DNA from 3 places in the Streptomyces sp. NPDC091412 genome. Region 3 is predicted to be linked to each of the others. Evidence: riboswitches for the same ligand, from Rfam matches in the RefSeq annotation. Region 3 holds a riboswitch; each other region holds the start of a gene.
What was found. A riboswitch is a leader RNA that binds a small molecule or an ion and turns the genes downstream of it on or off. The one in region 3 is predicted to bind cyclic di-AMP.

Region 1 (9,515 bases), on a different contig from region 3:
CCGTGCACGCGCAGAGATGATGACGTTGCTTCGCTGTCCGGCGGGCAGCTGCCGAGATCATGCCGGCGCTCCTGGCGGACCACCAGCCTTCCGTCTCCCTTCTGAGCAGGACCTGAGCTGGGCTCCGAGCTGGGCTCCGAGCAGGGCCTGAGCTGGGCCGATCAACCTGTCGCCGCCGTGAGCGCGGTCCCCCGGCGGTCGCGCTCGCGGCGGTCGACAGGTCAGGACAGCGCCAGCATGAGCGCGGCCGCCACGGTGAGGGCCGCCAGCGGCAGCATGACCAGGCGTGCGCGTTCCCACCAGGCCGTCCGGCCGTCGTCGCTCCGGTGCCAAGGGCGATCGACGCGGAGCCCGGCGTCCGGAACGGTGAGGGCCCGGCCGGAGCCGAGCAGCGAGCGGCACCAGGGGCATTCGCCGTCCTCCCACGCTTCCATGCCGCGCTCAACGACACCCCCGGGGCCGGGCAACGCCCACGCCCACCATCGTGATGCCGCCGTCACCGAGCCGTGAGCAAGTGGTGCCCCGCGTGGTCCGGGCCGGGCCCCGGGGAACGGCCCGGACCCTTCTCCGTCCGGACTCACAGGCCCGGGAGCCCGCGCGGCACCGGCACCGCGGGGACCGCGGGCACGACCTGCGCCGCCCCTTCCGGCGGCGGCTCCCCGGAACCGACGCCCCAGGGCCGCAGCAACGGCGTGACAGGCTCCCGCCCCGCGGACGCCACGGCCGGTGGCGGCGAGGCGGCGTCCGCGAAGGACGCCCACTGCACTTGGGACGGTTCGGGCGCGTGCCCCCCGGTGGCCCGCGCCGGCGCCAGGTCCACCGCGCGGGGCGGCGAGTGGACCGGTGACTGGTTCGAGGGCCCGCCGGTCAGTTCCGCGTAGGGCTGTTCCGCGGGGAAGTGGCCGGGCCGGCGCGGCACGGCCCGAGAAGTGCTTTCCATGCCGGAGCAAACGGCGCTTGCGCCGCCTGCGTACGCCTCGTGCAGCAACCCCTCACCACATCAGGTGAGGACACCGCTCGAACGGCCGCTTCCGCTCATGCGACAAGCAGCCCAGGGCGGCAACCCGACGGGCCCTCCCCGGCCCCCGTCAGTTCTTCCCCGGGGTCAGCTCGGCCAGCAGCAGGGTCCGGTCGTCCGTGACGTCGTCGGCGCCGTCGTGACCGGAGTCGGCCAGCAGCCTCCGGCACAGCGACGGCAGCGCGTCCGGGTGCGCGGCGTCCGGTACGTCGTCGGTCACGGCGTCCAGGGCACCGGCGAGGCGCGAGATGCCCTGGTCGATGTCGCGGGTGCGGGACTCGACCAGACCGTCGCTGTAGAGCAGCAGCAGGGTCGGCTCGGACAGGTGCAGCACGGTCGGCTCGTAGGGGCCGGTGGCCAGTCCCAGGGGGAGACCGGCGGAGGCGAGGGCGACCGGCGCCGCCGGGCGGCCGGGACCGCGGATCAGGGGCGGTGGATGGCCGGCGCCGACGAACGTGCAGGTGTGCAGTTCCGCGTCCCACTCCGCGTAGATGCAGGTGGCGAAGGAGGCGCCGGGCGTCGTGCCGGCGACGGCGTCCAACCGGTCCATGAGTTCGGCCGGGCTGATGTCGAGCGCCGCGAGGGTGCGGACGGCGGTCCGCAGCTGGATCATGGCCACAGCGGACTCCGGCCCGTGTCCCATGGCGTCGCCCACGATCATGGCCAGTCGCCGGTCCCCTCGGGGCAGCACGTCGTACCAGTCGCCGCCGATGACGTTGTCCTGCCCGGCGGGCCGGTAGCCGTGTGCGACCCGGCAGCTCTCGAAGGCCTGCCCGGTCTCCGGGAGCAGACTGCGGCGGATGGCCAGCGCCGTGCGGCGTTCGCGTTCGTAGCGGCGGGCGTTGTCGAGGGCGACGCAGGCCCGGGCGCCGAGCGACTCCACCGCCACCGCCTCGCCGCGGGTGAAGGGGTCCTTGTCCGGACCGCGTGTGCAGGCGATGAAGCCGACCGCCGCGCCGCGCAGCCGCAGCGGGACGATGAGGAACGAGGCGCTGCGCAGCAGGGCGTCCACGCCGGCGTCGTCCGGGTCGGTGCCGCGCAGCCTCTCGAAGGTGTGCCGGTCGACGCCGTCGAGCAGTTGGGTCTCTCCGGTCGCCACGGCACGCGCGTACGGCGTGTGGCGGGGGAAGACCAGCACCTCCCCGACCGGCAGCAGGTGCTCCCAGTCCTCCGAGGTGTCCGACCCTATGCGCACGGCGAGCCGGCGTGCCTCGATCTGAGGCGGGTCGGCGGCCGTGCGCGAGTGCTCCTCCAGCAGCCAGCGCTGGAGCAGGTACACCGAGGCCGCGTCGCAGAAACCCGGTGCGAGCGCGTGCACGACATGACGTCCGGTCAGGTGCAGGTCGAGCGCGGAGCCGATGGCGTCGGCCGCGGGGGAGAAGTGCGAGGGGCGGCGGAGCGGCCCTGTGGGGGGTGGACCTTCCGGCCGGCCGCGTTCTGTGTTCCGCAGGATCGTGTGCCTTCCGGGTGGGGCCGGTGGGCCGGGGGTCCGGTGGGGCGGGGACGGACAGGCCGGTCGGACCGGTCGGGCGGTACGGCGTCGTATGCCACTGGCAACTATATGATGAACAGTCAAGGTCGTTTCATAGTAGGGGAGTTGGTCATGCGGGACGGAGACGGACTGCCGCGGGGCGTGGATCCGGGCAAGGCCAGCGTGGCCCGGATGTACGACGCGATGCTGGGCGGCGAGCACAACTTCGCCATCGACCGGGAGGCGGTGGCCGCCTTCACGGCGATCGATCCCCAGGTGCGCACTCTGGCCCGTGCCAACCGCGCCTTCCTGGGCCGCGCCGTGCGGTTCCTGGTGGACGCCGGGGTACGCCAGTTCATCGACCTCGGCTCCGGGATCCCCACCCAGGGCAATGTGCACGAGGTCGCCCAGGCCGCCAGCCCCGGCGCCAAGGTGGTGTACGTGGACAACGACCCGGTCGCGGTCGCGCACAGCGAGGCCCTGCTCGCCGACAACCCGGACGCGGCGATCGTGGCCGCCGACATCCGTGATCCCGCGGGGGTACTCTCCGCGCCGCAGGTGAGCAAGCTCATCGACTTCGAGGAGCCCGTCGCCGTTCTGATGATCACGATCCTGCACTTCGTCACACCGCGGGAGGACCCGGGCGGCATCGTGGCCGCCTTCCGGGACGCCCTGCCCGCGGGCAGCTGGCTGGCCCTGACCCACGCCACGGACGAGGACCGTCCGGACACGGCCGCGGCCGTCGGGCAGCTGTACCGCGACCGGGCCACCTCGCCGGTCACGGCACGCTCCCACGACGAGATCACGTCCCTCTTCGACGGCTTCGCCCTGGCGGAGCCGGGGCTGGTCTACGTCCCGCTGTGGCGCCCGGACCGGGACGAGGAGATCCCGGAGGATCCGTCCCAGTTCTGGGTGTACGCCGGGGTGGGCCGCAAGAACGCGTGAACGGCGGGTCGGGAGGCTCCGGCTCCCCGGGCCTCCCACCGTGACGGCCGTGACGGCTCAGGCCGGACGTATCGCGCTGTGGATGGCCCGTGGGCCCGCGAAGAAGATCGACTCCTCGCGTATCGACGCGCCCGGACTCGGGGCGTGGACCATGGTGCCGTTGCCCGCGTACAGGCCCACGTGGCTGACCTCGCCGTAGAAGAAGATCAGGTCCCCCGGCTCCAGTTCGGCGAGCTGGATCATCGCGCCGGAGCCGACCTGTTCGTGGGTGGTACGGGGCAGGGCCACCCCGGCGGCCCGCCAGGCGGCCTGGGTGAGACTCGAGCAGTCGTAGGAGCCCGGACCGGTGGCCCCCCACACGCACGGCTTGCCGATCTGGGTGCGGGCGAAGGCCAGCGCCTTGGCGGCCTTCCGCTCGTAGGCCGAGACCGGGCTGTCGCCGACGCCGACGCCTGGGCCGGTGGCGGGGTCGGGGCCGGTGGCGGCCCCCGGCTCGCCCGCCGCTCCCGGGCCGCCGGCCTGGCTGGCGTCGAAGAGCGAGTTGCCGTCCAGCGGCGGGGTCGTGTCGAACAGTCCCGTGGCGTGCTGCTGCCACTGCGCCGCCTCCGGCTGAGGCGCGGGCCGGGGCTCCTCGGCCGGGCGCGCCCCGACGGCAGCGGGCGGCGGCGCGCTCTGTTGCGCGACGTGCCGGGACAGCATCTCGCCGGCCCGTGCGAGCTTGTTCCGCATCCGCTCCTTGGCAGGCCGCCGCACCGCGGCCTGCCGGCGGGGCGCGACCGAGACACCCGCCCCGCCGACCACCTCGCGCCCCGCCTCGGCGACACCCGCAAACCCCGCGACGGGGCCCGCGGGCGGGGTCGCAGTGCCCGGACTTCCGCTGCTGAGTACATCCATGGTCCCGGTGGCCGACGCCTCCAGGGTCCCGGCGGAGAGCGCCTCCATGGTGCCGGTGGTTGGTGCCTGCATGGTGCCGGTGGGGAGTACGCCCATGGTGCCGGTGGTTGGTGCCTGCATGGTGCCGGTGGGGAGTACGCCCATGGTGCCGGTGGTCGGCGCTTCCATGGTTCCTGTCGGGAGTACCCCTGTGGTCCCGTTCGGCAGCGAGCCGATGGTGCCGGTGGGCGGTGGCTGCATGATGCCGACGGGGAGTGCTCCCATGCTGCCGGTGCGGGGCGCCTGCATGATGTCGGCGGGGAGGGCCCCCATGGTCCCCGTGGGCGGTGGCTGCATGGTCCTGTTGGGGAGTACTTCCATGGTGCCGGTGGGCACCGGTCCCGCCGTTCCGGCGGCCGGCGGTTCCATGGAGCGGGCGGTCAGTTCCGCCACGGGGGAGGCGGGCACGGCGGCGGTGGGCGCGGCGGGCAACTCCGGTGGGGGCGTGGTGTCCCGCACCGCGGCCGGCAGTTCGGGTACCGGGCCCGCCGGGCCCGCGGTCAGCTCCGGCCGAGACGCCCTGCCCGCCTCGAGGCCCAGACTCTCGCGGACATCCGCCGGACGCCTGCTCGGCGCGGCGGCAGGGGAGTTGGCCGGGTTGGGCATACGGTCCGGCGGCAGGACCGCGGGCATGGTCGGACCCAACTGGGCGCGCCCCACGTCGAACCACTTCCTGGCCACCCGGTCGAGCGCCGGATCGGATCCCCCGGAACCGCTCCAGCCGGCCGAACCGCGCCGCGTACGTGCGCTCTTGCTCATCGCACGGGTGGCGTTGAAATTCCCCGTGGCGTTCTCCGCCTGGTCGTAGAGGCTGCTGATCCGCTGCTGGACCTCGGCGCGGCTGGGCCTGTCGTCGCTCGGTCGTTCCCGCGTCAAGAAGGACGCACTCCTCCCATGGGCCGCCTACCGGTTCTGCTCTCGGCGTCGGGCGGACGTTCTGTGGAAGGCGTGCCCTACGGCCCTTGTCCGGAGGGACAGTTGAGCCGCTTCACCCCGAGGTTGGTCGGTTCCCCGGCTCCGGCCGCTGTGGGTGCCTACCGGACTCGGCGGAGGTCGCACGATCCGACGCGACTCGCCGGAGGCAATCGTGCGGCCTGGTCGTCAACTTAGCGAACATGTGTGCCTGGCGTGAAGATTGAAGCGTGGAATGTCCGATACGTATTCGTGACCTTCCCGTGAGGTGCCTCACTCCCGTCCGGCCCGGACTCCTTACGGAATGCGGACGTCCGAGGCTGGGGAGCGCTCGGGGGCGGCACGGGGGTGGGGGCGGTGTCACGCTGGAGGTATGCAGGAGTCGTACGAGTCCACGGGTGCCGGATCCGGCGAGCGGCGGCCGGCCGGGGCGGCGCGGGTGCTGGTCGTCGAGGACGACGCCACGGTCGCCGAGATCGTCTCCGGCTACCTGGACCGCGCGGGCCATGTCGTCGACCGTGCCGCGGACGGGCCGACCGCGCTCGCCCTGGCCGCCGCCCACTGGCCGGACCTGGTCGTGCTCGACCTGATGCTGCCGGGCATGGACGGACTGGAGGTGTGCCGCCGGATGCGCGGGCGCGGCCCGGTACCGGTCATCATGCTCACCGCCCGCGGCGACGAGGACGACCGCATCCTGGGCCTGGAGGTCGGCGCCGACGACTACGTCACCAAGCCGTTCAGCCCCCGCGAGCTCGTCCTGCGGGTGGAGTCTGTGCTGCGCCGCACCCGGCCCGCCACCGCGCCGCGGCCGCTCGCCGCGGCCGGACTCGCCGTGGACCCGGCCGGCCGCCGTGCCACCAGGGATGGCGCCGAAATCGCACTCACCCTGCGCGAGTTCGACCTGCTCACCTTCTTCCTGCGCCACCCCGGCCGGGTCTTCAGCCGCGAGGACCTGATGCGCGAGGTGTGGGGATGGGACTTCGGCGACCTCTCCACGGTCACCGTCCACGTCCGGCGGCTGCGCGGCAAGGTCGAGGACGACCCGGCCCGGCCCCGTCTCATCCAGACCGTGTGGGGCGTCGGCTACCGGTTCGACCCCACCGGACACGACGGGAGTTGACGGTGCGCGACACCCTGTTCATCGCCCTGTACGCCTTCCTCGGCGCCGCCGTGGCGGGTCTGGCCGGCGCGGGCGCGCTGCGGCTGATCCGGCGGCGCTCGCTGACGGCCTCGCTCGCCGTGGTCGCCGCCGTGGCGGTGGGCGCGATGCTGACCGGAACCCTGGCCGTGGCCCAGGCGATGTTCCTGTCCGCGCACGACCTGTCCGTCGTCACCACCGTCGTGGCGATGGCGGCGGTGGTGTCCCTGGCCACCGCGCTGCTCCTGGGCCGCTGGGTCGTGGCCCGCAGCCGCGAGCTGGCCCGCGCGGCCCGCTCGCTCGGCGACGGCGGCGACTTCGCCGCGCCCCACCGTCCGGCGACCGCCGAACTCGAGTCGCTGAGCCGCGAGTTGGCGGCCACCAGTGCCCGGCTCGCCGAGTCCCGGGAGCGTGAGCGTGCCCTGGAGTCCTCCCGCCGGGAACTCGTCGCCTGGATCTCCCACGACCTGCGCACCCCGCTCGCCGGACTGCGTGCCATGTCCGAGGCGCTGGAGGACGGGGTGGCCGCCGATCCGGACCGCTACCTCCGGCAGATCCGCACCGAGGTGGAGCGCCTCAACGACATGGTGGGCGACCTCTTCGAGCTGTCCCGCATCCACGCCGGCTCCCTGGCCCTCACCCGCTCCCGGATCTCCGTGTACGACCTGGTCGGCGACGCGCTCGCCGGGGCGGACCCGCTGGCGAGGGAACTCGGCGTCCACCTCGTGGCCGACCACGTCGAGCCGGTGCCGGTCGAGGTGGACGGCAAGGAGATGAGCCGCGTGCTGGGCAACCTGCTGGTGAACGCGATCCGCCGCACACCCGCCGACGGCACGGTCGCGGTAGCCGCCGCATGTTCCCCCGCCGGGGTCGTCCTGTCCGTCACGGACGGCTGCGGCGGCATCCCCGAGGAGGACCTTCCGCGCGTCTTCGACACCGGCTGGCGCGGCACCCACGCCCGCACACCCCCCGCGGGAGCGGGCCTGGGCCTGGCCATCGTCCGCGGCATCGTCGAGGCCCACCAGGGCCGTGCCGCCGTCCGCAACATCCCGGGCGGCTGCCGCTTCGAGGTGACCCTGCCGGCACCGGAGGCGTGAGGCCCACCAGACCCCGTCAGAGCCCACCAGCCCCATCAGTCCCCATCAGATCAGTCCCCATCAGTCGGACCCCAACACAGTCCCCATCAGTCGGCCCCCCAACAGAACAGGGGGGAGAGCCCCCCGCCGCCTCCCCGCCCCGTGAGGCGCTCCCGACCGCGGCCGTGCCGCCGTGGCACCCTGGCCCCATGTGCGGTCGCTACGTCTCCACCCGCGGTCCGGAGGACCTGGTCCGGCACTTCCGGGTCACCGAATGGCGCCCGGCGGAGGCGCTGGCGCCGAGCTGGAACGTCGCCCCGACCGACGAGGTGTGGGCCGTTCTCGAACGCGCCCCGCGCGAGGACCGCACCGCGGCCGCCGTACGCAGGGAGCTGCGGCCGCTGCGCTGGGGACTGGTCCCGTCCTGGGCGAAGGACGTGAGGGCCGGCGCCCGGATGATCAACGCCCGGGTGGAGACCGTGCACGAGAAGCCGGCCTTCCGCCGCGCCTTCGTGCGGAATCGCTGCCTGCTGCCCGCCGACGGCTTCTACGAATGGCAGCAGATCAAGTCCGCCGACACCGGCAGGACCCGCAAGCAGCCGTACTACATCAGCCCCGAGGACGGCGCGCTGATGGCGCTCGCCGGCCTGTACGCGTACTGGCGCGACCCGCACGTGGCGCGGGACGACGACCCCGCCGCCTGGCTGACCACGTGCACCATCATCACCACCGAGGCCACCGACGAGGCCGGCCGTGTCCACCCCCGGATGCCGCTGGCCCTCAGCCCGGAGCATTACGACGCCTGGCTCGACCCCCGCCATCAGGACCCCGGCGAACTGCGGACGCTGCTGAGCCCGCCCGCGGACGGCAGGCTCGGCGCCCGGCCCGTCTCCCCGGCCGTCAACAGCGTCCGCAACAACGGCCCCGAACTGCTGGAGGAGACACCGCCGTGACGGGCCGGACCGCCCCGGCCCACCCGCACCGCGCCGTGCGCCGGACGGGCAACCCGTTCCCCCTGATGCCCCCGATGACCGCCCACCCGGGCGAACTGCACCCCTGCCCCCGCTCGACCAGCCCTTACGGTGCTCAAGACGGCTCAAGAGGGCTCAAGACGCCTCACGGGTGCTCACCAGCGCTCGACAGGCGATGTCGAAGGCGGCGCGGTCCGGCGGTCCGGGTGTGACGGCCCGGACGGGACGGCCGGTCCGGAAGGGGAGGCGCGGTGGCTGGTGCGGGCGCTCCGGCGGGCGGGCCGGGCCGCGGGCGCCGGGCCGCGCGCCGGGGGCCCGGCAGCCGCCCGGCGCACTCCGTACGCCTCCCGCCGCGCGCCCGCACCGTTCCCTTGGTCCCGAAGGCCGAGAGCACCGTGCCCTGGCTGCGGGTCGCCGCCGCCTACGCCTGGCGCCTCATCCTCGTCGGCGTCGTCGTCTACGGCGTCTTCACCGTCCTCGGCCGCTTCCAGCTCATCGCCGTGGCCCTGTTCCTGGGCCTGGTCATCACCTCGGTCCTGCGCCCCCTCACCGACCTGCTGAACCGCTTCCTGCCCCGAGCGCTGTGCGTCGCCGTCGCCCTGGTCGGCAGCCTGCTGCTCCTGCTCGCCCTGCTGGCGCTCGTGGGCAACGCGGTGGCGGGGGAGTCGGCGAAGCTCGCGGGCGAGTTCGGCGGCGGCATCCACCGGATCGAGCAGTGGCTCCAGCGCCCGCCGTTCCGGCTCAGCCAGGGCAAGCTGGCCGACCTGCAGAAACAGGTCCTGGCCTACCTGTCCGCCCACCGCGCCGGGCTCCTCAGCAGCGCGCTCAGCGGCTTCGGCAGGCTCGTCGAACTGGTCACCGGGGTCGCCCTCGCGGTCTTCTCCTCCGTCTTCTTCATCCACTCCGGCGAGAACCTCTGGCGGTGGGCGCGCGACCAGCTGCTGCCCAGCGAGGCCCGGCCGGTGTGGGACCGGGCCGGGCAGGCCGCCTGGCGGACGTTCGCCGGGTACACGCGCGGCATCATCATCGTGGCGGCCACCAACGCCGTGCT
Region 2 (9,515 bases), on a different contig from region 3:
AACAGGCCGACCCGCAGCTGTTCGTCGGAGGCCCCGCAGATGCCGAGCACCGCGATCCTGGTCCGGGCGTCGGCCTGCACCACGCGGACCTCGTCCGGACGCCAGTCGCCGACCGCCCACAGCGGGTCGGGGTCGCCCCACAGGAGCTGGGAGCCCACCGGGTGCAGGGTCTGGCCGTCCTGTCCGGTGGCACCGGCGGAGCCGAGTCCGGTGACGCCCGCGGCGGTGCTGCTCCATCCCACCAACCACCGCATCGAAGCCTCCACCGCCTGTGGGCACCCAGTGCACCGCAACGAACCGGGTCACCATGCTGCCACGAAGGAGGCGCGCCGGAGGGGAGGCGGAGCCGCCTTCGGTGCACCGCACACGCCCCCGTGCGCCTGCAGTGGTGCTGGCGAACGCCCGTACCGCGCAAGGCTTCCGCGACTCGAATGCGCCCCCTGATGCGCTCCCCGCAACACCCTTCGCGCCCTCAAGTACCGTGGTGGGAGCCGTAGTCGGCGCTGGGAAGCGGGATCGATTTTCGGCCAATTCCGCGCCATGGGGACACGTGTGCGCACGCTCCGTACTCGCTCTGCGCGCCGCGCAGACAACACGCGGTCCGGGAGGCGGAGTTCGCCCCCCGGACCGTTCCGCCACCCGCGGGGATGAAGGCGGCGGTGTCCCCCAGCCCACTGGATCCAGTACAGCGGGCCGACCCACGCGGGACCATGGAACCGCTCCCCCGGTGGCCGGAGAAGAGCGCACGGACGGGCGCACGGCCACACATCGGGGGCACGCCGCAACCCTGCGTGCAGGGACCGCACTTCCGTGCGGGCCACAATCCCGCCATCCGGAAGAATGCCCCTTAACGCTTGGGATGCGGCGAACTACGCTGGGTTTACGAATGCCGCGTGGTTATGCCAGCGCGGCAGCCGTCTGTGTCGAGGGGTGGCGCATGTCCAGGGAGCAACGCGGGCCGAACGAAAAGCTCGGCGCCGTTCTCGCCCTCGCGGGAATCAGCAACGCAGGACTCGCGCGGCGCGTCAACGACCTCGGCGCCCAGCGCGGGTTGACACTTCGCTACGACAAGACCTCGGTGGCGCGCTGGGTTTCGAAGGGGATGGTGCCGCAGGGTGCGGCGCCGCACCTCATCGCGGCCGCCATCGGGCAGAAGCTCGGCCGCCCGGTGCCGCTCCACGAGATCGGCCTGGCGGACGCGGATCCCGCACCCGAAGTGGGCCTCGCCTTCCCCAGGGACGTGGGCCAGGCGGTGAAGTCGGCGACGGAGCTGTACCGGCTCGACCTCGCCGGCCGCCGGGCCGGTTCCGGCGGCATCTGGCAGTCGCTCGCCGGATCGTTCGCAGTGAGCGCATACGCAACGCCCGCCTCGCGCTGGCTGATAACCCCGGCCGACAGTTCGGTGGCGCGCGAGGCGGGCCCTGCGGAGGCCTCCGGCGCACCGATCAAAGTCGGCCACAGCGATGTGCGGAAGCTGCGGGAGGCCGCCGAGGACGCCAGGCGCTGGGACTCCAAGTACGGAGGCGGCGACTGGCGTTCGTCGATGGTGCCGGAGTGCTTACGCGTGGAGGCGGCGCCGCTGCTGCTCGCCTCGTACTCCGACGAGGTCGGCAGGGCGCTGTTCGGCGCCTCGGCCGAACTGACCCGGCTCGCCGGCTGGATGGCCTTCGACACCGGCCAGCAGGAGGCCGCACAGCGCTACTACATCCAGGCGCTGCGCCTGGCCCGTGCCGCCGCCGACGTGCCCCTCGGGGGCTACGTCCTGGCCTCCATGTCCCTCCAGGCGACCTACCGCGGCTTCGGCGACGAGGGCGTCGACCTCGCGCAGGCCGCCCTGGAGCGCAACCGGGGCCTGGCCACGGCCCGCACCATGAGCTTCTTCCGGCTCGTCGAGGCACGCGCCCACGCGCGCGCGGGCGACGCCCAGGCGGCCGGCGCCGCCCTGAAGGCGGCCGAGGGCTGGCTGGAGCGTTCCCGTGACGGGGACAACGACCCGTCCTGGCTCGGCTTCTACGGCTACGACCGGTTCGCCGCCGACGCCGCCGAGTGCTACCGGGACCTGAAGGCACCCCGCCAGGTCCGCCGCTTCACCGAACAGGCGCTGTCCAAGCCGACGGAGGAATTCGTCCGCTCGCACGGCCTCAGACTGGTCGTCTCGGCCGTCGCCGAACTGGAGTCCGGCAATCTGGACGCGGCCTGCGAGCAGGGCGTGCGGGCCGTGGAGGTCGCCGGGCGGATCTCCTCCGCGCGCACCACGGAGTACGTCAAGGACCTCCTGCACCGGCTCGAGCCCTACCGCGACGAGCCGCGCGTGGTCGAGCTGCGCGAGCGGGCCCGCCCGCTGCTGATGACCCCGGCCTGAACCCCGCCCGGCCGGGCACCCCGGCCGCGCGGTCCCGCCGGTTCGAGGGCATTGTCAGTGGCGCAGTGCACTATCGAGGCGGGAGGTGGAGCAGGTGCGGCCGGACATCGCTTACGACTGCGACGTGCTGGTGATCGGAGGTGGCATCGTCGGCCTGTCGACGGCGTACGCGATCACGCGCGCCGCGCCGGGCACACGCGTGACCGTGCTGGAGAAGGAGCAGGGCCCGGCCCGGCACCAGACGGGACGCAACAGCGGGGTGATCCACAGCGGGATCTACTACCGGCCGGGCTCGCTGAAGGCGCGGTACGCGGCGGGGGGCGCCGCCGAGATGGTCAAGTTCTGCGCGGAGTACGGCATCGCGCACGAGGTGACCGGCAAGCTGATCGTGGCGACCGGGCGGGAGGAGCTGCCCCGGCTGCACGCACTGGTGCAGCGCGGCCGGGAGAACGGCATTCCGGTGCGCGAGCTGGGCCCCGCGCAGATCGAGGAGTACGAGCCGGAGATCCGCGGACTGGCCGCGATCCACGTGGGGACGACGGGGATCTGCGACTTCACGGCGGTGGCCCGGCAGCTGGCGGAGGCGTCCGGCGCGGAGATCCGGTACGGGGCCCGGGTGGTGCGGGTGGACCGGCGCCCGGAGCTGGGGGCGGCCGTCCTGACGGAGCGCGGTGACGTCGTCCGCGCGCGCGTGCTGGTCAACTGCGCGGGGCTGTACTGCGACGAGGTGGCGCGGCTGACCGGGGACGAGCCCGGGGTGCGGATCGTGCCGTTCCGCGGGGAGTACTACGAGCTGGCACGGCCGGAGCTGGTGCGGGGACTGGTGTATCCGGTGCCCGACCCGGCGTTCCCCTTCCTCGGCGTACATCTCACCCGCGGGGTCGACGGCGGTGTGCACATCGGGCCCAACGCGGTGCCGGCGCTGGCCCGCGAGGGCTACGGATGGGGGGTCGTACGGCCGCGGGAGCTGGCGGGGACGCTGGGCTGGCCCGGGTCGTGGCGGATCGCCCGCCGGCACTGGCGGTACGGGGCCGGGGAGCTGCGGCAGTCGGTGTCGAAGGGCGCCTTCACGCAGGCGGTGCGCCGGCTGATGCCGGGGGTGCGGGAGGAGGACCTGGTGCCGGCCGCCGCCGGGGTGCGGGCGCAGGCCGTCCTGCGGGACGGCACGCTGGTGGACGACTTCCTGATCCAGGAGGGCGCCCGGACGGTGCACGTGCTCAACGCGCCCAGTCCCGCGGCGACCGCCTCGCTGCCGATCGGGCGCGAGGTGGCGAGGAGGGCCCTCGCCGTCCTGGCATCGGCATGAAGGGCGCACCGGGTCCCGTCATCCTTGAGGGCTGGTTCGTGCCGGCCCCACGTAAAATCGTTCCCACTGTGACTGACTCGCTGAACACCCCCCAGGCTCCCGCCCCCGGTGAGCTGCCCCGGCACACGCCCGGCGTGTCCGTGCGGCACACCCGGGCCAAGGGGGAGCCGCGCTTCCCCGACGGGCCCAAGGCCGATCCGGCCGGCTCGCACTTCGAGCGGCGGATCCGCAGCTTCCAGCCGCGCCGGAGCCGGGTGACCGCGGGACAGGCGGACGCGTTGCAGCGGCTGTGGCCGGCCTGGGGGCTGGACATCGACGGGCAGCGGGTGATCGACCTCGCCGAGCTGTTCGGGAACACGCGCCCGGTCGTGCTGGAGATCGGCTTCGGGATGGGCGAGGCCACCGCCCGGATGGCGGCCGAGGACCCGGACACCAACATCCTCGCCGTCGACGTGCACACCCCGGGCCAGGGCAACCTGCTGAGCCTCGCCGACCGGCACGGACTCGGCAACGTCCGCGTCGGCAACGGCGACGCCATCATCCTGCTGCGCGAGATGCTCGCCCCCGACAGCCTCGACGGGCTGCGCGTCTACTTCCCCGACCCCTGGCCGAAGAAGCGGCACCACAAGCGGCGGCTGATCCAGCCGGAGTTCCTGACGCTGGCCGCCGCCCGGCTCAGGCCCGGAGCGGTCGTGCACTGCGCGACGGACTGGGAGCCGTACGCGCAGCAGATGCTCGACGTGCTGACGGCACACCCGGACTTCGAGAACACCCAGGCCGACGGCGGTTTCGCGCCACGTCCCGGCTTCCGGCCGCTGACCCGTTTCGAGGGCCAGGGACTGGAGAAGGGTCATGTGGTGAACGATCTGCTCTTCCGCCGCGTGCCCAGGTGACCTCGTGAGGGCCGATGCCGTGGTCACCTGCCCCCCGTACCCGACACCTCCCGGCGCTCCCGGCGGCACGTCCCGCCACGCGCACTGGTGGCAGCGGCGATGGGTCAGGTACGGCGCCCTCGTCACCCTGCTCGCCCTCTCCGGGCTGGTCATCCTCGCTCTCGTGCGCCGGCAGACCGGCACCGAGGGGTTCCTCGTCGGGCTCGGGCTCGCGGTGCTGCCCGTACCGCTGCTGACGGCCGCCTTCCGCTGGCTGGACCGGGTCGAGCCCGGCCCCTGGCGGAACCTGGTGTTCTCCTTCGCCTGGGGTGCCTGCGCGGCGGCCCTGATCGCGATCGTCGCCAACAGCTTCGCCACCCACTGGATCGCCACGGCGACCGCCGATCCCGCGGGCGCGGACACCCTGGGCGCGACCGTGATAGCGCCGGTCGTGGAGGAGTCCGCGAAGGCCGCCGCCGTCCTGCTGGTCTTCCTCTTCCGCAGACGCGACTTCACCGGCATCGTCGACGGGGTCGTCATCGCCGGGGTGACCGCGACCGGCTTCGCGTTCACCGAGAACATCCTCTACCTCGGCAACGCCTTCGGCACCGACCAGCTCACCGGTGACCGGGGCATCGCCTCCGTCACCGCGGCGACCTTCTTCGTCCGCGTCATCATGTCGCCGTTCGCGCACCCGATGTTCACCGTGCTCACCGGCATCGGCTTCGGCATCGCCGCGATGTCCGGGAACCGCCGCCTGCGCCGCCTGCTGCCGCCGCCGGCCGGGCTGCTGCTCGCGATGGGCATGCACGCCCTGTGGAACGGCTCGGCGACCTTCGGCGAGTACGGCTTCTTCGCGGTGTACGCCGCCTTCATGGTGCCCGCGTTCGGGCTGCTGACCTGGCTGGTCGTCTGGACCCGGCAGCGCGAGCTGAGGACCGTGCGCGAGGAGCTGCCCGCGTACACCGCCGCCGGATGGCTCACCCCGGCCGAACCGTTCGCCCTGGCCTCCATGCGGGCGCGCAGACTGGCCCGCGACCACGCCCGGCGCCACCTCGGCAGGACGGCGGCGCGCACGGTCGCCCAGTACGAGGCGTACGCGACCTCGCTGGCGTTCCTCCGGCACCGCGGGCGTCGGGGGCGGACCGGCGCCGACTTCGCCGTACGGGAGCGGGAGCTGCTGCACGAGCTGTGGCGCAGGCGGGAGGTGGCGCAGCCCGCGCTGGACCACGCGGCCAGGATGACGACGCCCATGGCCGCGCCGGCCTGGCCGGGCTACGGGGTGTACGGGGTGCACCCGCGGCCGCTGGGGTACGGGTCGTACGGACCGGCGGCGCCGTATCCCTCGTACAACCCATACCGGACCCAGCCGTAGCGGCCCGGGGGACGGGCGTTACGCCGATGCCCGCGTCAGCTTCCCGAGCTCCTCCTCCGTCAGCCGCAGCTCCGCGACCCCGAGCAGTGCCGGGAGCTGCTCCACCGTCCGCGCCGAGGCGATCGGGGCGGTCACCGTCGGCTGCGCGGCGAGCCACGCCAGGGCCACCGTGGCGACCTCGGCGTCATGGGCCCGGGCGACCTCGTCCAGGGCCGTGAGGACCTTCTGGCCGCGCTCGGTCTCGAGGTGCTTGGCCGCGCCCTGCGCCCGCGCGCTGTCCACCGTCGCACCGGGCCGGTACTTGCCGGTCAGGAAGCCGGAGGCGAGCGCGTAGTACGGAACGGCGGCCAGGCCGGACCGCTCGGCGACGTTCTCCAGCCCGCCCTCGTAGGTGTCGCGCGAGACCAGGTTGTAGTGCGGCTGGAGCGCCACGTAGCGGGCCAGGCCCTCGCGGTCGGAGAAGTCCAGGGACTCCTGGAGTCGCTCGGCGGAGATGTTGGAGGCGGCGATGTGCCGCACCTTGCCCGCCCTGACCAGCTCGTCGAGCGCGCCGATGATCTCCTCGACGGGGACTTCCGGCTGGTCGAAGTGCGTGTAGTACAGGTCGATGTGGTCCGTGCCCAGGCGCCTGAGGGAGGCGTCGGCCGCGGCCTTGATGTTGGCGGCGCTCAGACCCCGGTAGTCGGGGTGCTGGCTGACCTTGGTGGCGATGACGACATCGGAGCGGTTGCCGCGCTCCTTGATCCACTTGCCGATGATCGTCTCGGACTCGCCGCCCTGGTTGCCCTCCACCCACGCGGAGTAGGAGTCGGCGGTGTCGACGAAGTTGCCTCCGGCGGCCGTGTAGGCGTCGAGGACGGCGAAGGACTGCTCCTGGTCGGCGGTCCAGCCGAAGACGTTGCCGCCGAGGGCGAGCGGGAAGACCTCGAGATCGGACGAACCCAGTTTGCGTAGAGAAGTCATGTCCAACATCAACAACCGCGCCGGAGCGGCCCATTCCGGACCGGGCCGCATCCGGCCGCAAAGGTTGCGCAAACCGGTCTCACAGGCTCGTCAAGGGTGAGACCGGTCCATGTTCGTCAGGGGTTGATGCCCTTGCCGCGCAGCCACGCCAGCGGGTCGACTCCGGTGGACTCGCCGCCCGGGTGGACCTCCAGGTGGAGGTGGGGCCCGGTGACGTTGCCGGTGGCGCCCACGCGGCCGATCACGTCGCCCGTGCTGACCTTCTGGCCGACGCTGACGCTGATCGACGACTGGTGGCAGTACCACAGCTCGGTGCCGTCCTCGAGGGTGAGGATCGTGCGGTAGCCGTAGGAGCCGGCCCAGCCGGCCTCGGTGATGGTGCCGGTGTGGATCGCCTTGAGCAGGGTGCCCGTGGGCGCGGCGAAGTCGAGGCCGGTGTGGTAGCCGGAGGACCACATGGAACCGGCCTGGCCGAAGGTGGAGGTGAGCGTGTACGAGGAGGTGGGCAGCGCGTACTGCTTGGCCAGCTCGGCCAGCCGGGCCTCCTCGGCCTTCCGCGCGGCCTCCTCGGCCTTCCGCTTGGCCTCCTCCTCCGCCTTCTTCTTCTCGGCGGCGGCCTTGGCCTCGGCCGTCTCCCGCGCCTTCGCCGCCTCCTGGGCGGCCTTCTTGGCGACGGCGGCCTCGGCATCAGCCTGGGCCTTGGCCTCGATCTGGACCTGCTGCTGCTCGGCCTGCGCCATGATCCGGTTGCGCAGCACCTCGCCGGCGTCCGAGGTGCCCTCCTCGGCCTCGGCGGCGGTCACGCCGACGCCGCTGAGCGCCGTCGCCGAGCCCACGGGGGCGGCGTTGGAGGAGTCGTCGAACAGGGAGCCCACGGAGGGCAGGTCGGGCAGCGAGATGGACACCGGCGGCTTGCCGCTGTTGGCGCTCGCCATGCCGCCCGCGCCGACGGCGGCGATGACGCCGACACCGAGAACGGTGGAGCTGCGGGCGAGTCCGCCGCCGCGCTGCTTGGCGACACGGTGCCGGCCGCGCACGGGACGGATGGACTCCGCGGTGGGGTTCCACTCCTCCCAGGGGCCCTCGTCGGCGCGGCGGCTGTCGTAGCCGAAGGTCTCTCCGTGCTGCCGGCTCGGCGCGAACGGGGCTTCCGGGGCAGGCGGGTTGGACGCCACGAAGGCGCACTCCTTTCCTTCCGTCTCGCCTACCGGGTTAGCTGACGGGTTCGGAGCGGGAAGGTCTCCTACGCGCGTAAACAAGCCATGCGTACACGGCGGTTACGCGCGATTCACCCCAAGTTGGTGGTTCCCCGGTTCCCTTGCGGGATTCGGCGTGCGCGCACGGAGCCGCCTCTTGTGACGGCTGGGACGACCGTGCTGCGTTATCGAACGTTAATAGACTCGGGGCTCGGATTCCAAGCCGTTCGGCTTGATCGCTAAACCTTCCGGCGCGACCTTACGGTCCATGACCACCGAAAACCGGGCGAGTTGACCGCATCTCGAAGGAGAGCCGTGTGTCCGGGAAACACTCAGGGCCGGAATCCATTGATCGGATTCCGGCCCTGAGCCTTCAGTAGCGGGGACAGGATTTGAACCTGCGACCTCTGGGTTATGAGCCCAGCGAGCTACCGAGCTGCTCCACCCCGCGTCGTTGTGTCACCAGTATATGCCATCCGGAAGGCTGCTCGCACCCACCTCACCTTCCACCGCCCGTCACACGGTTCCCGGGCGTACGGCGAGGCCCCGCTCAGCCGAGCAGATGACGGTTCGGCTCCCTGGCCCGCTCCTCGAACTCCGGCACCACGACGACATCCGCGCCACCCGCCACCAGCACCCCGGTCCCGTCGGCGCCCTCGACGAACGTGTCCGGCTCCCGCCACGCCGTCACCACCCGTCGCACCCCGGCGTCCAGAATCAGCCGGGCGCACGGACGCGGCCGGGAGGCGCGGCGGGCGCACGGTTCCAGGCTGCTGTACACCGTGGCGTCCGGCAGCCGCGGATCCGCCGGGTCGACCTTGGCCAGCGCCGCCTCCTCCGCGTGCACGACCGGGTCGCCGCCCTCCCGCGAGTACCCGCGGGCGAGTTCGGTCCCGTCGGCGGCGACCACCACGGCGCCCACGCTGAACGCGGTCCGGGACGGCGGGCACTGGGCCGCCAGCGCGCAGGCGAGCCGGAGCCAGTGCCGGTCCGCGGGCACGGCGCGGCCGGCGGTGCCGGGAGCGGTGGGCTCGTAACGCACGAGGACGACGTCCTCGATGGTCCGCGTCTCCACCAGCCGCAGCCGCCCGCCCTGGTAGGTCCCGGGCCCGAACAGCCGGGGCGCGTCCGTGTCCCCCACGAACAGCGGGGCGAGCACGAGCTGCACCTCGTCCGCGAGCTGCTGCTGGAGCAGTTGTGTGTGGATGGTCCCGCCGCCCTCGACCATGAGCCGGCGCACCCCGCGCACGTCGTGCAGGTGCTCGAGCAGCCGGGGCCAGCCGAGTTCGGCGCCCAGCGGCACGACATCGGCGGCCAGGCCCGTACGCCGCAGCCGCAGCGCGCCCTCGTCGGTCGTGTAGAGGACCTTCTCGCCGCCGGTGTGCCAGAAGGGCGCCCCGGGGTCCAGCTCGCCGGAGGCGCTGACCGCGACCTTCAGCGG
Region 3 (9,515 bases):
TTGCGCAGGCCGATGGACTCCTCGATGCCCTTCATGCCGATGCCCTGCTCGGCAAGGCCCGGGATCGGGAAGGTGCGGGAGACCGCGCCCATCGCGATGACGAGGTAGTCGAAGGGCAGCTCGTACGCCTCGCCGACCAGCGGGGCGATCGTGGCGACCTTCCGGTCCTGGTCGATGGTGGTGACCCGGCCGGTGAGGACCTCCGCCTTGGGCAGCACGCGTCGCAGCGGGACGACGACGTGCCGGGGGGAGATGCTGCCGGCTGCGGCTTCGGGGAGGAAGGGCTGGTAGGTCATGTACGAACGGGGGTCGACGACCGTGACGGTCGCCTCTCCGTAGCGCATCTTCTTGAGGATGCGCCGAGCTGCGTACAGGCCTACGTACCCACCGCCTACTACGAGGATCCTGGGACGCTCCGTGGTGCTCATGGCATCGAGTATCCACCCGCCTCAGGGGGGTCGCTCGTGCGCCCCTTCACAAGGTTGGGCAGGCCCTGTGCTAGACTGCGCGCCCCCCGCTCGCCAGGCCCTGGCGGCGACCGGCGGCCGCCGTCCGGTTCGGACCGTTGTCAAGGCCGCGTGAGCTGCTCCTCTGACCGAAAAAGGTCCCCCGCGGAGGGGCCCCGCGGCCCTTCCGGAACCGCTTCCCGACGCTCACCCGAGCACGGTCTTCTGCCTGCTGAGACCCCGAAAAGGCCGCCGGAGGCCCTTTCGGCCCTTGACAGGGCCGAATTCCTTGTGAAGAACTTCACGAAGTTTTCCTGGCGGAGCGTCACCGGGGGATGTCCGGCGGCCCCCCGGGTGCGCTCACACGGTATCCGGACTGCTCAACCGGATGCTACCGGCCAGTAGAACCAGGGCCGACGAGCCTACGCCACGGACCACGCGATGCCGTCGAGGATGTCGTGCTCGCTGACGACGACCTCCCGCGCGCCGATGCGCTCCATGATCGCCAGCAGGACCAGGGCGCCCGCGCCGATGACGTCGACACGGCCCGGGTGCATGGAGGGGATCGCCGCGCGCTCGGCGTGCGTGGAGTGCAGCAGGCGGTCGCTGATCTCACGGACGCGCTCGCGGGAGACGCGGGAGTGGTGGATGGCCGCCGAGTCGTACGCGGGCAGCCCCTGCGCGATCGCCGACACCGTCGTCACCGAGCCGGCCAGCCCCACCAGGGTGTGCGCCTCGCGCAGCGGGACCGTTTCCTCGGCGAGGTCGAGCGCGGCCTCGATGTCGGCCCGTATGGCGGCGATCTGCTCCTCGGTCGGCGGGTCCGTGACCACCCCGTCCCGCACCAGATGACGTTCCGTCATGCGGACGCAGCCCACGTCCACCGAGCGCGCCGCGCGGACGTGGTCGTCGCCCACGACGAACTCGGTCGAACCGCCGCCGATGTCCACCACCAGGAAGGGCCGGGCGAGGTCCGCACGGCCCGTCAGCTCCTTCGTCGCACCGGTGAAGGAGAACTCCGCCTCCTGATCACCGGAGATCACCTCGGGCTCGACGCCGAGGATGTCCATCACCCCGCGCACGAACTCGTCCCGGTTCTCGGCGTCCCGGGAGGCGGAGGTGGCCACGAAACGCAGCCGCTCGGCGCCGTGCTCCTTGATGGCCTCGGCGTACTCCCGGCAGGCCGCGAAGGTGCGCTCCAGCGCCTCGGGGGCGAGCCGGCCGGTGCGGTCCACGCCCTGGCCGAGCCGCACGATGGTCATGCGCCGGTCCAGCTCGAGCAGTTCCCCCGTCGCCGGGTCGGCGTCCGCGACCAGCAGACGGATGGAGTTCGTACCGCAGTCGACGGCGGCGACCCGGGTCATGCGCGGTCCTCCTCGGTCCCGACGGGCCCGGCGGCGAACCCGCCGTCCTCGGAGGCCCCGGCCTGCCGCCCCTCGCCCGACGACGGCGCCGCGGGCGTCACGCACGGGCCCTTGCGCCACCATTCGGGCAGCATCGCGATCGCCTCGTCACCGAGCGGGTTCACGCCCGGCCCGGCGGCCAGCGAGTGGGCGACCAGGACGTGCAGGCACTTCACCCGGTCCGGCATGCCGCCCGCGCTGGGGAAGCCCGTCAGCGCCTCGATCTCGTCCCGGCGCCGGACGTAGTCCTCGTGCGCGGCCCGGTACGCGGCCGCCAGCTCCGGGTCGGTGGCCAGCCGCTCCGTCATCTCCTTCATCACGCCGTCGGCCTCCAGCGTGCCGATGGCCGAGGCCGCGCGCGGGCACGTCAGGTAGTACAGCGTGGGGAAGGGCGTGCCGTCGGGCAGCCGCGGGGCCGTCTCCACGACGTCGGGCTGACCGCAGGGGCAGCGGTGCGCGATCGCGCGCAGCCCGCGCGGCGGCCGCCCGAGCTGTTGCTTGAAGGCCTCGACGTCCGCCTCGGTGGGTTCGGTGCGCTCGGTGGGCGGCGGTGGGGTTTCCATGCCTTGCGTATGTCTCTCTGTCAGTTCACTGGTCGGAGGCGTCGGACTTGTCGACCCCGTCCCAGACGTTGGCGTACCAGGGGCGGCGGGCCGTCCCCCGCTCGGCGCGGGACCGCTCGGCCGGGCCCGGGTCGACCACGACGTAGCCGGTCTCCCCGGGCTTCACGTAGTGCAGCCGCCGCCGGATCTGCTGCTCGGCGTAGGCGTCGTCCTGCCAGCGTGCCTTGAGGTCGCGCAGTTGTTCCACCCGCTGCTGGGCCTGCTGCTTCTGCCGTTGCAGGTCGGCGATGTCGGCGCGCTGGGTGACGTACTGCCGCATCGGGTACGCCAGGGCGACCACCATCGAGCAGAGCACCAGCACGAGCAGCGCCGCGCGGCCGGTGAGACGGGAGCGGCGGGCCTGGCGGCGGGTCTGCGAACGGTAGACACGGGCCGCCGTCTGCTCACCGAGCAGCCTGATCCTGGTCGTGGTGGAGAACCGGTCCCGGTCCTTGACGGCCATCGTCCCGCCTCCCGTTCGTGCCCGTGCACACACGTGCGTACGTCCCCGGACACGGTACGGGACCGGGTACGGGGACGTACGTGCGACTGGCGAAGCCTTACGCTTCGCGGCTCAGCCTCCGGGGCGCCTCGGCCCCCGGAACGGCTCGGCCTTCGAAGCGGCTCAGCCCTTGAAGCGCGGGAAGGCCGAGCGGCCGGCGTACACCGCGGCGTCGTCGAGGATCTCCTCGATGCGCAGCAGCTGGTTGTACTTGGCGACGCGCTCGGAGCGGGCCGGGGCGCCGGTCTTGATCTGGCCGCAGTTGGTGGCGACGGCCAGGTCGGCGATCGTGACGTCCTCGGTCTCGCCGGAGCGGTGGGACATCATGCACTTGAAGCCGCTGCGCTGGGCCAGCTCGACGGCGTCCAGGGTCTCGGTGAGCGAACCGATCTGGTTCACCTTCACGAGCAGCGCGTTGGCGGCGCCGTCCTCGATGCCGCGGGCGAGGCGCTCGGGGTTGGTGACGAACAGGTCGTCGCCGACGAGCTGGACCTTGTCGCCGAGCTTGTCGGTGATGACCTTCCAGCCGGCCCAGTCGTCCTCGAACAGCGGGTCCTCGATGGAGACGAGCGGGTAGGCGGCCACCAGCTCCTCGTAGTACTCGGTCATCTCCGCCGCCGAGCGCTCCTTGCCCTCGAAGACGTACTTGCCGTCCTTGTAGAACTCGGAGGCGGCGACGTCGAGCGCGAGGGCGATCTGCTCGCCGGGGGCGTAGCCGGCTTCCTTGATCGCCTCGAGGATGAGGTCGAGGGCCTCGCGGTTGGAGCCGAGGTTCGGGGCGAAGCCGCCCTCGTCGCCGAGGCCGGTGGACAGGCCCTTGCTCTTCAGGACCTTCTTCAGCGTGTGGTAGACCTCGGTGCCCCAGCGCAGGGCCTCGGAGAAGGACTCCGCGCCGATCGGGGCGATCATGAACTCCTGGATGTCCACGTTGGAGTCGGCGTGCGAGCCGCCGTTCAGGATGTTCATCATCGGCACCGGCAGCAGGTGCGCGTTCGGACCGCCCAGGTAGCGGAAGAGGGGGAGGTCCGAGGCCTCGGAGGCGGCGTGGGCGACGGCGAGGGAGACGCCGAGGATGGCGTTGGCGCCCAGCGAGCCCTTGTTGTCGGTGGCGTCCAGGTCGAACATGGCCTGGTCGATCAGACGCTGCTCGGTGGCGTCGTAGCCGACGAGCTCCGGGCCGATCTGCTCGATCACGGCGAGGACAGCCTTCTCGACGCCCTTGCCCTGGTAGCGGTTGGGGTCGCCGTCACGGAGCTCGATGGCCTCGAAGGCACCGGTGGAGGCGCCGGAGGGGACGGCGGCACGACCGGTGCTGCCGTCGTCGAGGCCGACCTCGACCTCGACCGTGGGGTTGCCTCGGGAGTCCAGGATTTCCCGGGCTACGACGACGTCGATGGACGGCACGAGCATCTCCTTCTGGGATGTGACGCTGGAAGTGCGGGGCGTGAGCCTTGCGACTAGAGCCTAACCGTCCCGGGGCGGCGACCGGCCGACCGACCGCCTCGTGGACAGAGTGACGGTACCCTTTGTTCCCGCTCGGAACAAAGAGACGGGGAAGGTTCGGGAACGGCCGGGTGTGCGGGAGACGAAAAAAACCCGCCCCCGCGCGTAGGGGGAACGCGCCGGGGCGGGGGCCCATGAAGGGCGGTGCGGGCCCTTACTTCAGGTGGAGCTGCTGGCCCGGGTAGATGAGGTCGGCGTTGTCGACGATGTTCTTGTTCAGCTCGAACAGCTTCTTCCAGCCGCCCTGGACGCCGTGCTGGGCGGCGATGGAGCTGAGGGTGTCGCCGGCGACCACCTTGTACTCGCCGTCACCCTTCTTGACCTTCTCGCCGGTGGGCGTGGTGACGGTCCTGCTCGGGGCGGGACGCGTCGCGGAGCGGTTGGCGGCCTGCTGCTCGGTCGAGCGGGTGGTGGTGCTCTTGGCGGAGCTGCCGCTCGACGACGAGGACGAGGCCGACGACGAGGACGAGGCCGACGACGAGGACGAGGGGGCGCCGCCGGTGTAGGCGGCGCCGGACAGGCCCTTGCCGCAGACCGGCCAGGCACCCTTGCCCTGGCCCGCGAGGACCTTCTCGGCGACGGTTATCTGCTGCGACTTGGAGGCCAGGTCCGCGCGCGACGCGTAGGCGGTGCCGCCGTACCCGGCCCAGGTGGAGTTGGTGAACTGGAGGCCGCCGTAGAAGCCGTTGCCGGTGTTGATGGACCAGTTGCCGCCGGACTCGCACTGGGCGACCGCGTCCCACTCGGAGGCGGTGGCGGCGGAGGCGTCGCCGACCGCCATCAGCGGGGCGGCGACTGCGGCGCCGGCGACACCGGCGAGCGCGATGACACGGGTGGTCCTGGACGTACGGCGATGCTTGCCCTTGCTGGAGAACAGCATGGATGGATCCCCTCACCGACGCCTGCGAGGTGAGCTGTCGGGTTCGGGCCGGTTGAGTTGCCCGGCCGTGCCTCGTACACGAGGCACGGCTCCACCCCTAGCCGCTCCGGTCAACTGCCCGGCGCGGCACTTACCTTGGGTCCCCCGCTCCTGCCCACGGCGCTTGACGCGACGACTGTTCCCGTGCGGCCGCTGGCAGGATTCGGCGTTGCGGCAGCCGGGGCTCGCGGTGACGAGCGGTCACGACCGTAGGCATGCGCTTCGCCGAATTCCAAAGACGATCAGGGCTTCTGAGACTCATCCCACACTTTCCCCGAATGGGACATTCAGCGCGAAGCGTGGCGTGAACTCCGCCTACTTTTGGGGCGTTTCGGTAGGGACATTCAGGGTCTGACCGGCAGAGATGTGATTCGGGTCGGACCCGATCGCCCCCTTGTTCGCCGCGTACAGCGCGTCCCATCCGCCCGGAACGTCAAGGGAGTCGGCGATGGACTCGAGGGAGTCGCCGGCGCGGACGGTGTAGGAGTCGGCGACGACGGCCCGCGCGGAGCCGCCGCGGGAGGCGTGACGGCCGGAGGAGGCGGCCGAGTGGCTGTCGGCCGGGTCCTCGACGGCACTGCCGCCGCGGTGACGCCCACCGCTGAGCGCGCCGGTGTCGACCAGGGCCGAAGTGCCGCCGACCTGCCACGAGTTGTCCGTATAGCCCGGCTGCGGCGCGACCGAGGGCGAGGCGTCGGGCGACTGCGACCCGCCTGCCGCGGCATCGGAGGACGCGTCGGACTCGGCCGGCTCGCCCTTCTTGGCGGGCGAGGACGGCGAAGGGGAGGACGTGGCGGGGGGCGCGGTCGACGAGCCGGAGGGATCGATTGAACCAGGGTCGACATCCGACGAGCCGGACGAACCGGACGAGCCGGACGGATCGCCCGACGACGCCTGCGACGAGTCGGACAGACCGAGGTCGTCCGTGAGGGACTTTCCGGAGGAGCTGGAGGATCCGGACGAATCACCCACGCCGGTGTCGACCTTCGCCGCCCCGGACTTCTTGCCGAGTCCGGAGAGCAACCCGCACGTCGGCCAGGCACCGGGACCCTTGTCGGCGAGCAGCTTCTCGGCCACGGATATCTGCTGGGACCGGCTGGCCTGGTCGGCGCTCGAGGCGTAGTCGAGGCCGCCGTACTTCTCCCAGTCGTCCTGCGTCAACTGGAGGCCGCCGTAGTAGCCATTACCGGTGTCGGCGCTCCAGGCGCCGCCACTCTCGCACTTGGCCACCTTGTCCCACGCGTTGCCGTCGGCCGCGCTGGCGCCGCCGGCGCCGATCAGCGGGATGGCGATGGCGGATCCGGTCACTCCGGCTGCGACGAGGAGGGCCGGAGCCTGACGGGGCCGACGGTGACGACCGTTCCCGGAGAGCATACGGAGACCTTTCGTGCGACAGCGGTGACCCGCGTGGCGACCGCAGTCTCGGCGCCACGCTGATGGGTGAAAGTATCGGCTGACGATCGCTTGTCACAAGTTCATGCCGCACAGATCACGTGAAGATCACACTGTTGAGCATGTGTCACCTTCGTGTCCGCCAGTGGGTAGGCGTGGTGCGGCGGCGGGCGCCTTTTCCTGCCTTGTCCGGCTTCCCCGCGACTTACCGACCGGGTGTGAACCGCACCGGCAGCGTCCGCAGTCCGCGCATGATGAGCCCGCCACGCCAGCGCAACTCGGCTGGATCCGCACCCAGTTGCAGGTCCGGGAGCCGGGTGAGGAGAGTGGCCAGCGCGGTCTGGCCCTCCAGGCGGGCGAGCGGTGCGCCGAGGCAGTAGTGGATGCCGTGTCCGTAGCCGAGGTGTTGATTGTCACGCCGCCCGAGATCGAGGACGTCGGGGCCGGCGAACCGCTCCGGGTCCCGGTCGGCGGCGGCGAGGACGACGAGGACCGGGTCGCCGGCGGCGATGTCCTGCCCGCCGATGGTGAGCGGCCGGGTGGCGTAGCGCCAGGTGGCCAGCTCCACCGGCCCGTCGTAGCGCAGGAGTTCCTCCACTCCCGTCTCCAGCAGGCCGCCGTCCCCCTCGGCGAGGGACCGCTGGAGCCGGTCCCGCTGCTCGGGGTGGGTGAGCAGGGCGTAGGTGCCGTTGCCGATGAGGTTGACGGTGGTCTCGAAACCGGCGAACAGAAGGATGAAGGCCATGGCGGCGGCCTCGTTCTCGGTGAGGTGCTCGCCGTGGTCGGAGGCGCGGATGAGCGCGGAGATGAGGTCCTCGCCGGGGACGGGCTCGGCCGGGAGCGCCTCGCGCTTGCGGTGGATGAGGTCCGCGAGATAGCCGCGCATCTTCTTCACGGAGCGGGCGACCCCGCCGCGCGGGCCCTTGCCGTGGCGGATCATCATGCCCGCCCAGTCCCGGAAGTCGTCCTGGTCCTCGCGGGGGACGCCGAGCAGGTCGCAGATGGCGTAGATGGGCAGCGGGAAGGCGAACTCGTGGATGAGGTCGGCGGTGCCGCGCTCGGCGAACCCGTCGATGAGTCCGTCGGCCAGCTCCTGCACACGCGGGGCGAACTCGGCGACACGGCGCGGGGTGAACGCCTTGCTGACCAGCCGGCGCAGCCGGGTGTGGTCCGGCGGGTCGATGTTCAGCAGGTGGGTCATCAGCTCGGCCTTGCGCTCGCCGGGGATGCCGGTCTTGCCCTTGGCGTGCGCGGACTCGGCGTGGTGCGCCGGATTCTTGGACAGCCGCTGGTCGGCCAGGGCCTGCCTGGCGTCCGCGTACCGGGTGACCAGCCAGGCCTCCACTCCGCTGGGCAGACGGGTCCTGTGCACGGGGGCGTGCTCGCGCAGCCAGGCGTAGGCCGGGTAGGGGTTGCTCGCGAACTCCCAGGTGAACAGGGCGGGTGGCTGGTCGTGCATACGGTTGACCCTAGTGCTGTGACCGGGGATCCGGCGCAAGGGCTTCCGCCCCTGCCGCCGCCACGGCCCTCCCCGTCCCCGGCGGCGATGCCCCCGGCACCCTGCCGCCCCGCCCGCGCCCCTCAGGGCCTTCGGGTGCCCTCTGTTTCCACGATCGCGTCCCGGTACGCGCGCGCCGCCGCGCGCAGTGCCGCCTCCGGGTCGACGCCCTCCGCCTCGGCGCGGGCGGCCAGCGCCAGCAGCTCGTATCCGAAGCCCTCCCTCGCCGGGAGGGGGACCTCCAGGCCCGCCGTGCGGACCCGGGAGGCCAGCTTGGCGGCGAGGGCGAGGCCGGGCTGGCCGAGGGGGACGCCCTCGGTCACGGAGGTGCGCCGCTTCTCCTCGGCCTTGGTGCGCAGCCAGTGCGCCTTGACCTCCTCCGGGGTGGTGGCGGTCTCGTCACCGAAGACGTGCGGGTGGCGGTGGATCAGCTTGGCGACGATGGTGCCGGCCACGTCGTCGATGGAGAACGGCTCCTCGGGGTCCTCCTCGGCGATACGGGCGTGGAAGACCACCTGGAGCAGGACGTCGCCCAGTTCCTCGCGCAGCTCCTCGCGGTCGCCGTCCTCGATCGCCTCGACCAGCTCGTACGCCTCCTCGATGCCGTACTTGGCCAGGCCCTTGTGGGTCTGCCGGGACGACCAGGGGCACTCGGCGCGGATGCGGTCCATGACCTGGACGAGGTCGAGCAGGCGGGCGCCGGGCAGGTCGTAGGAGGCGGGCAGCAGCTCCAGCTCCGGCATGTTCACACGGCCGGAGCCGGCCAGGCGGGCCAGTCCGTCGGTCAGGGCGGGTTCGCCCTCGCCGGTGGCCACGACGACGACCGTACGGCCGCCGGCGCACGCGTCCACCAGTTCCTCGGCGCTCGGTGCCGCCTCGTCCACGGCTATGCCCGCCTCGCGCAGATACGGCAGCTGCGGATGAGCGCCGTCCGCGCACAGCACCCGGTCGGCCGCGCGCAGCACCTGCCAGGCGGGCCAGGACAGCAGCCCGGGGGCGACCCGGTGGCTGGTGGTGAGCAGGACGATCCGGCCCGAGGCCGCTGCGGAGGTGGTCGTGCTGGTGGTGTTCACGGTCCGAACGTAACGCACGCCCGCGACGTCACCCCTGGTTGTCCACAGGCCGGGGGCCGTCCCCCCGGCCCGTTGTCCGGTTGTCCACAGGTCCGGCCGTCCGGCGTCCGGTCAGGCCGACTGCTTCGCGTCCTCCGCCGAGACGTCCCGCAGCCACGGCGTCTTGGCGTTCACGAG

Region 1: linked by a shared signal. The riboswitch ahead of ACIQMV_RS27780 (NlpC/P60 family protein) and the one ahead of ACIQMV_RS30070 (transglycosylase family protein) in region 3 are both predicted to bind cyclic di-AMP.
Region 2: linked by a shared signal. The riboswitch ahead of ACIQMV_RS18965 (M23 family metallopeptidase) and the one ahead of ACIQMV_RS30070 (transglycosylase family protein) in region 3 are both predicted to bind cyclic di-AMP.

The regions. Positions count from the first base shown of each region.
Region 1 is NZ_JBIVTV010000014.1:7,528-17,042, reverse strand. It holds gene ACIQMV_RS27800 (hypothetical protein) at 222-434, opposite strand; gene ACIQMV_RS27795 (hypothetical protein) at 578-940, opposite strand; gene ACIQMV_RS27790 (PP2C family protein-serine/threonine phosphatase) at 1,089-2,336, opposite strand; gene ACIQMV_RS27785 (SAM-dependent methyltransferase) at 2,622-3,434, shown strand; gene ACIQMV_RS27780 (NlpC/P60 family protein) at 3,492-5,243, opposite strand; cyclic di-AMP (ydaO/yuaA leader) riboswitch at 5,252-5,426, opposite strand; gene ACIQMV_RS27775 (response regulator transcription factor) at 5,653-6,399, shown strand; gene ACIQMV_RS27770 (sensor histidine kinase) at 6,402-7,514, shown strand; gene ACIQMV_RS27765 (SOS response-associated peptidase) at 7,703-8,446, shown strand; gene ACIQMV_RS27760 (AI-2E family transporter) at 8,716-9,515, shown strand, end outside.
Region 2 is NZ_JBIVTV010000006.1:383,146-392,660, reverse strand. It holds gene ACIQMV_RS18995 (asparagine synthase-related protein) at 1-254, opposite strand, end outside; gene ACIQMV_RS18990 (MFS transporter) at 938-2,362, shown strand; gene lhgO (L-2-hydroxyglutarate oxidase) at 2,448-3,668, shown strand; gene trmB (tRNA (guanosine(46)-N7)-methyltransferase TrmB) at 3,737-4,561, shown strand; gene ACIQMV_RS18975 (PrsW family intramembrane metalloprotease) at 4,581-5,915, shown strand; gene ACIQMV_RS18970 (aldo/keto reductase) at 5,934-6,878, opposite strand; gene ACIQMV_RS18965 (M23 family metallopeptidase) at 6,995-8,053, opposite strand; cyclic di-AMP (ydaO/yuaA leader) riboswitch at 8,065-8,221, opposite strand; tRNA gene ACIQMV_RS18960 (tRNA-Met) at 8,452-8,525, opposite strand; gene ACIQMV_RS18955 (dihydrofolate reductase family protein) at 8,625-9,515, opposite strand, start outside.
Region 3 is NZ_JBIVTV010000016.1:133,329-142,843, reverse strand. It holds gene ACIQMV_RS30095 (NAD(P)/FAD-dependent oxidoreductase) at 1-428, opposite strand, end outside; gene ACIQMV_RS30090 (exopolyphosphatase) at 869-1,810, opposite strand; gene ACIQMV_RS30085 (DUF501 domain-containing protein) at 1,807-2,412, opposite strand; gene ACIQMV_RS30080 (septum formation initiator family protein) at 2,438-2,914, opposite strand; gene eno (phosphopyruvate hydratase) at 3,077-4,363, opposite strand; gene ACIQMV_RS30070 (transglycosylase family protein) at 4,611-5,336, opposite strand; cyclic di-AMP (ydaO/yuaA leader) riboswitch at 5,341-5,508, opposite strand; gene ACIQMV_RS30065 (transglycosylase family protein) at 5,691-6,749, opposite strand; gene ACIQMV_RS30060 (cytochrome P450) at 6,973-8,226, opposite strand; gene ACIQMV_RS30055 (nucleoside triphosphate pyrophosphohydrolase) at 8,349-9,338, opposite strand; gene ACIQMV_RS30050 (SurA N-terminal domain-containing protein) at 9,450-9,515, opposite strand, start outside.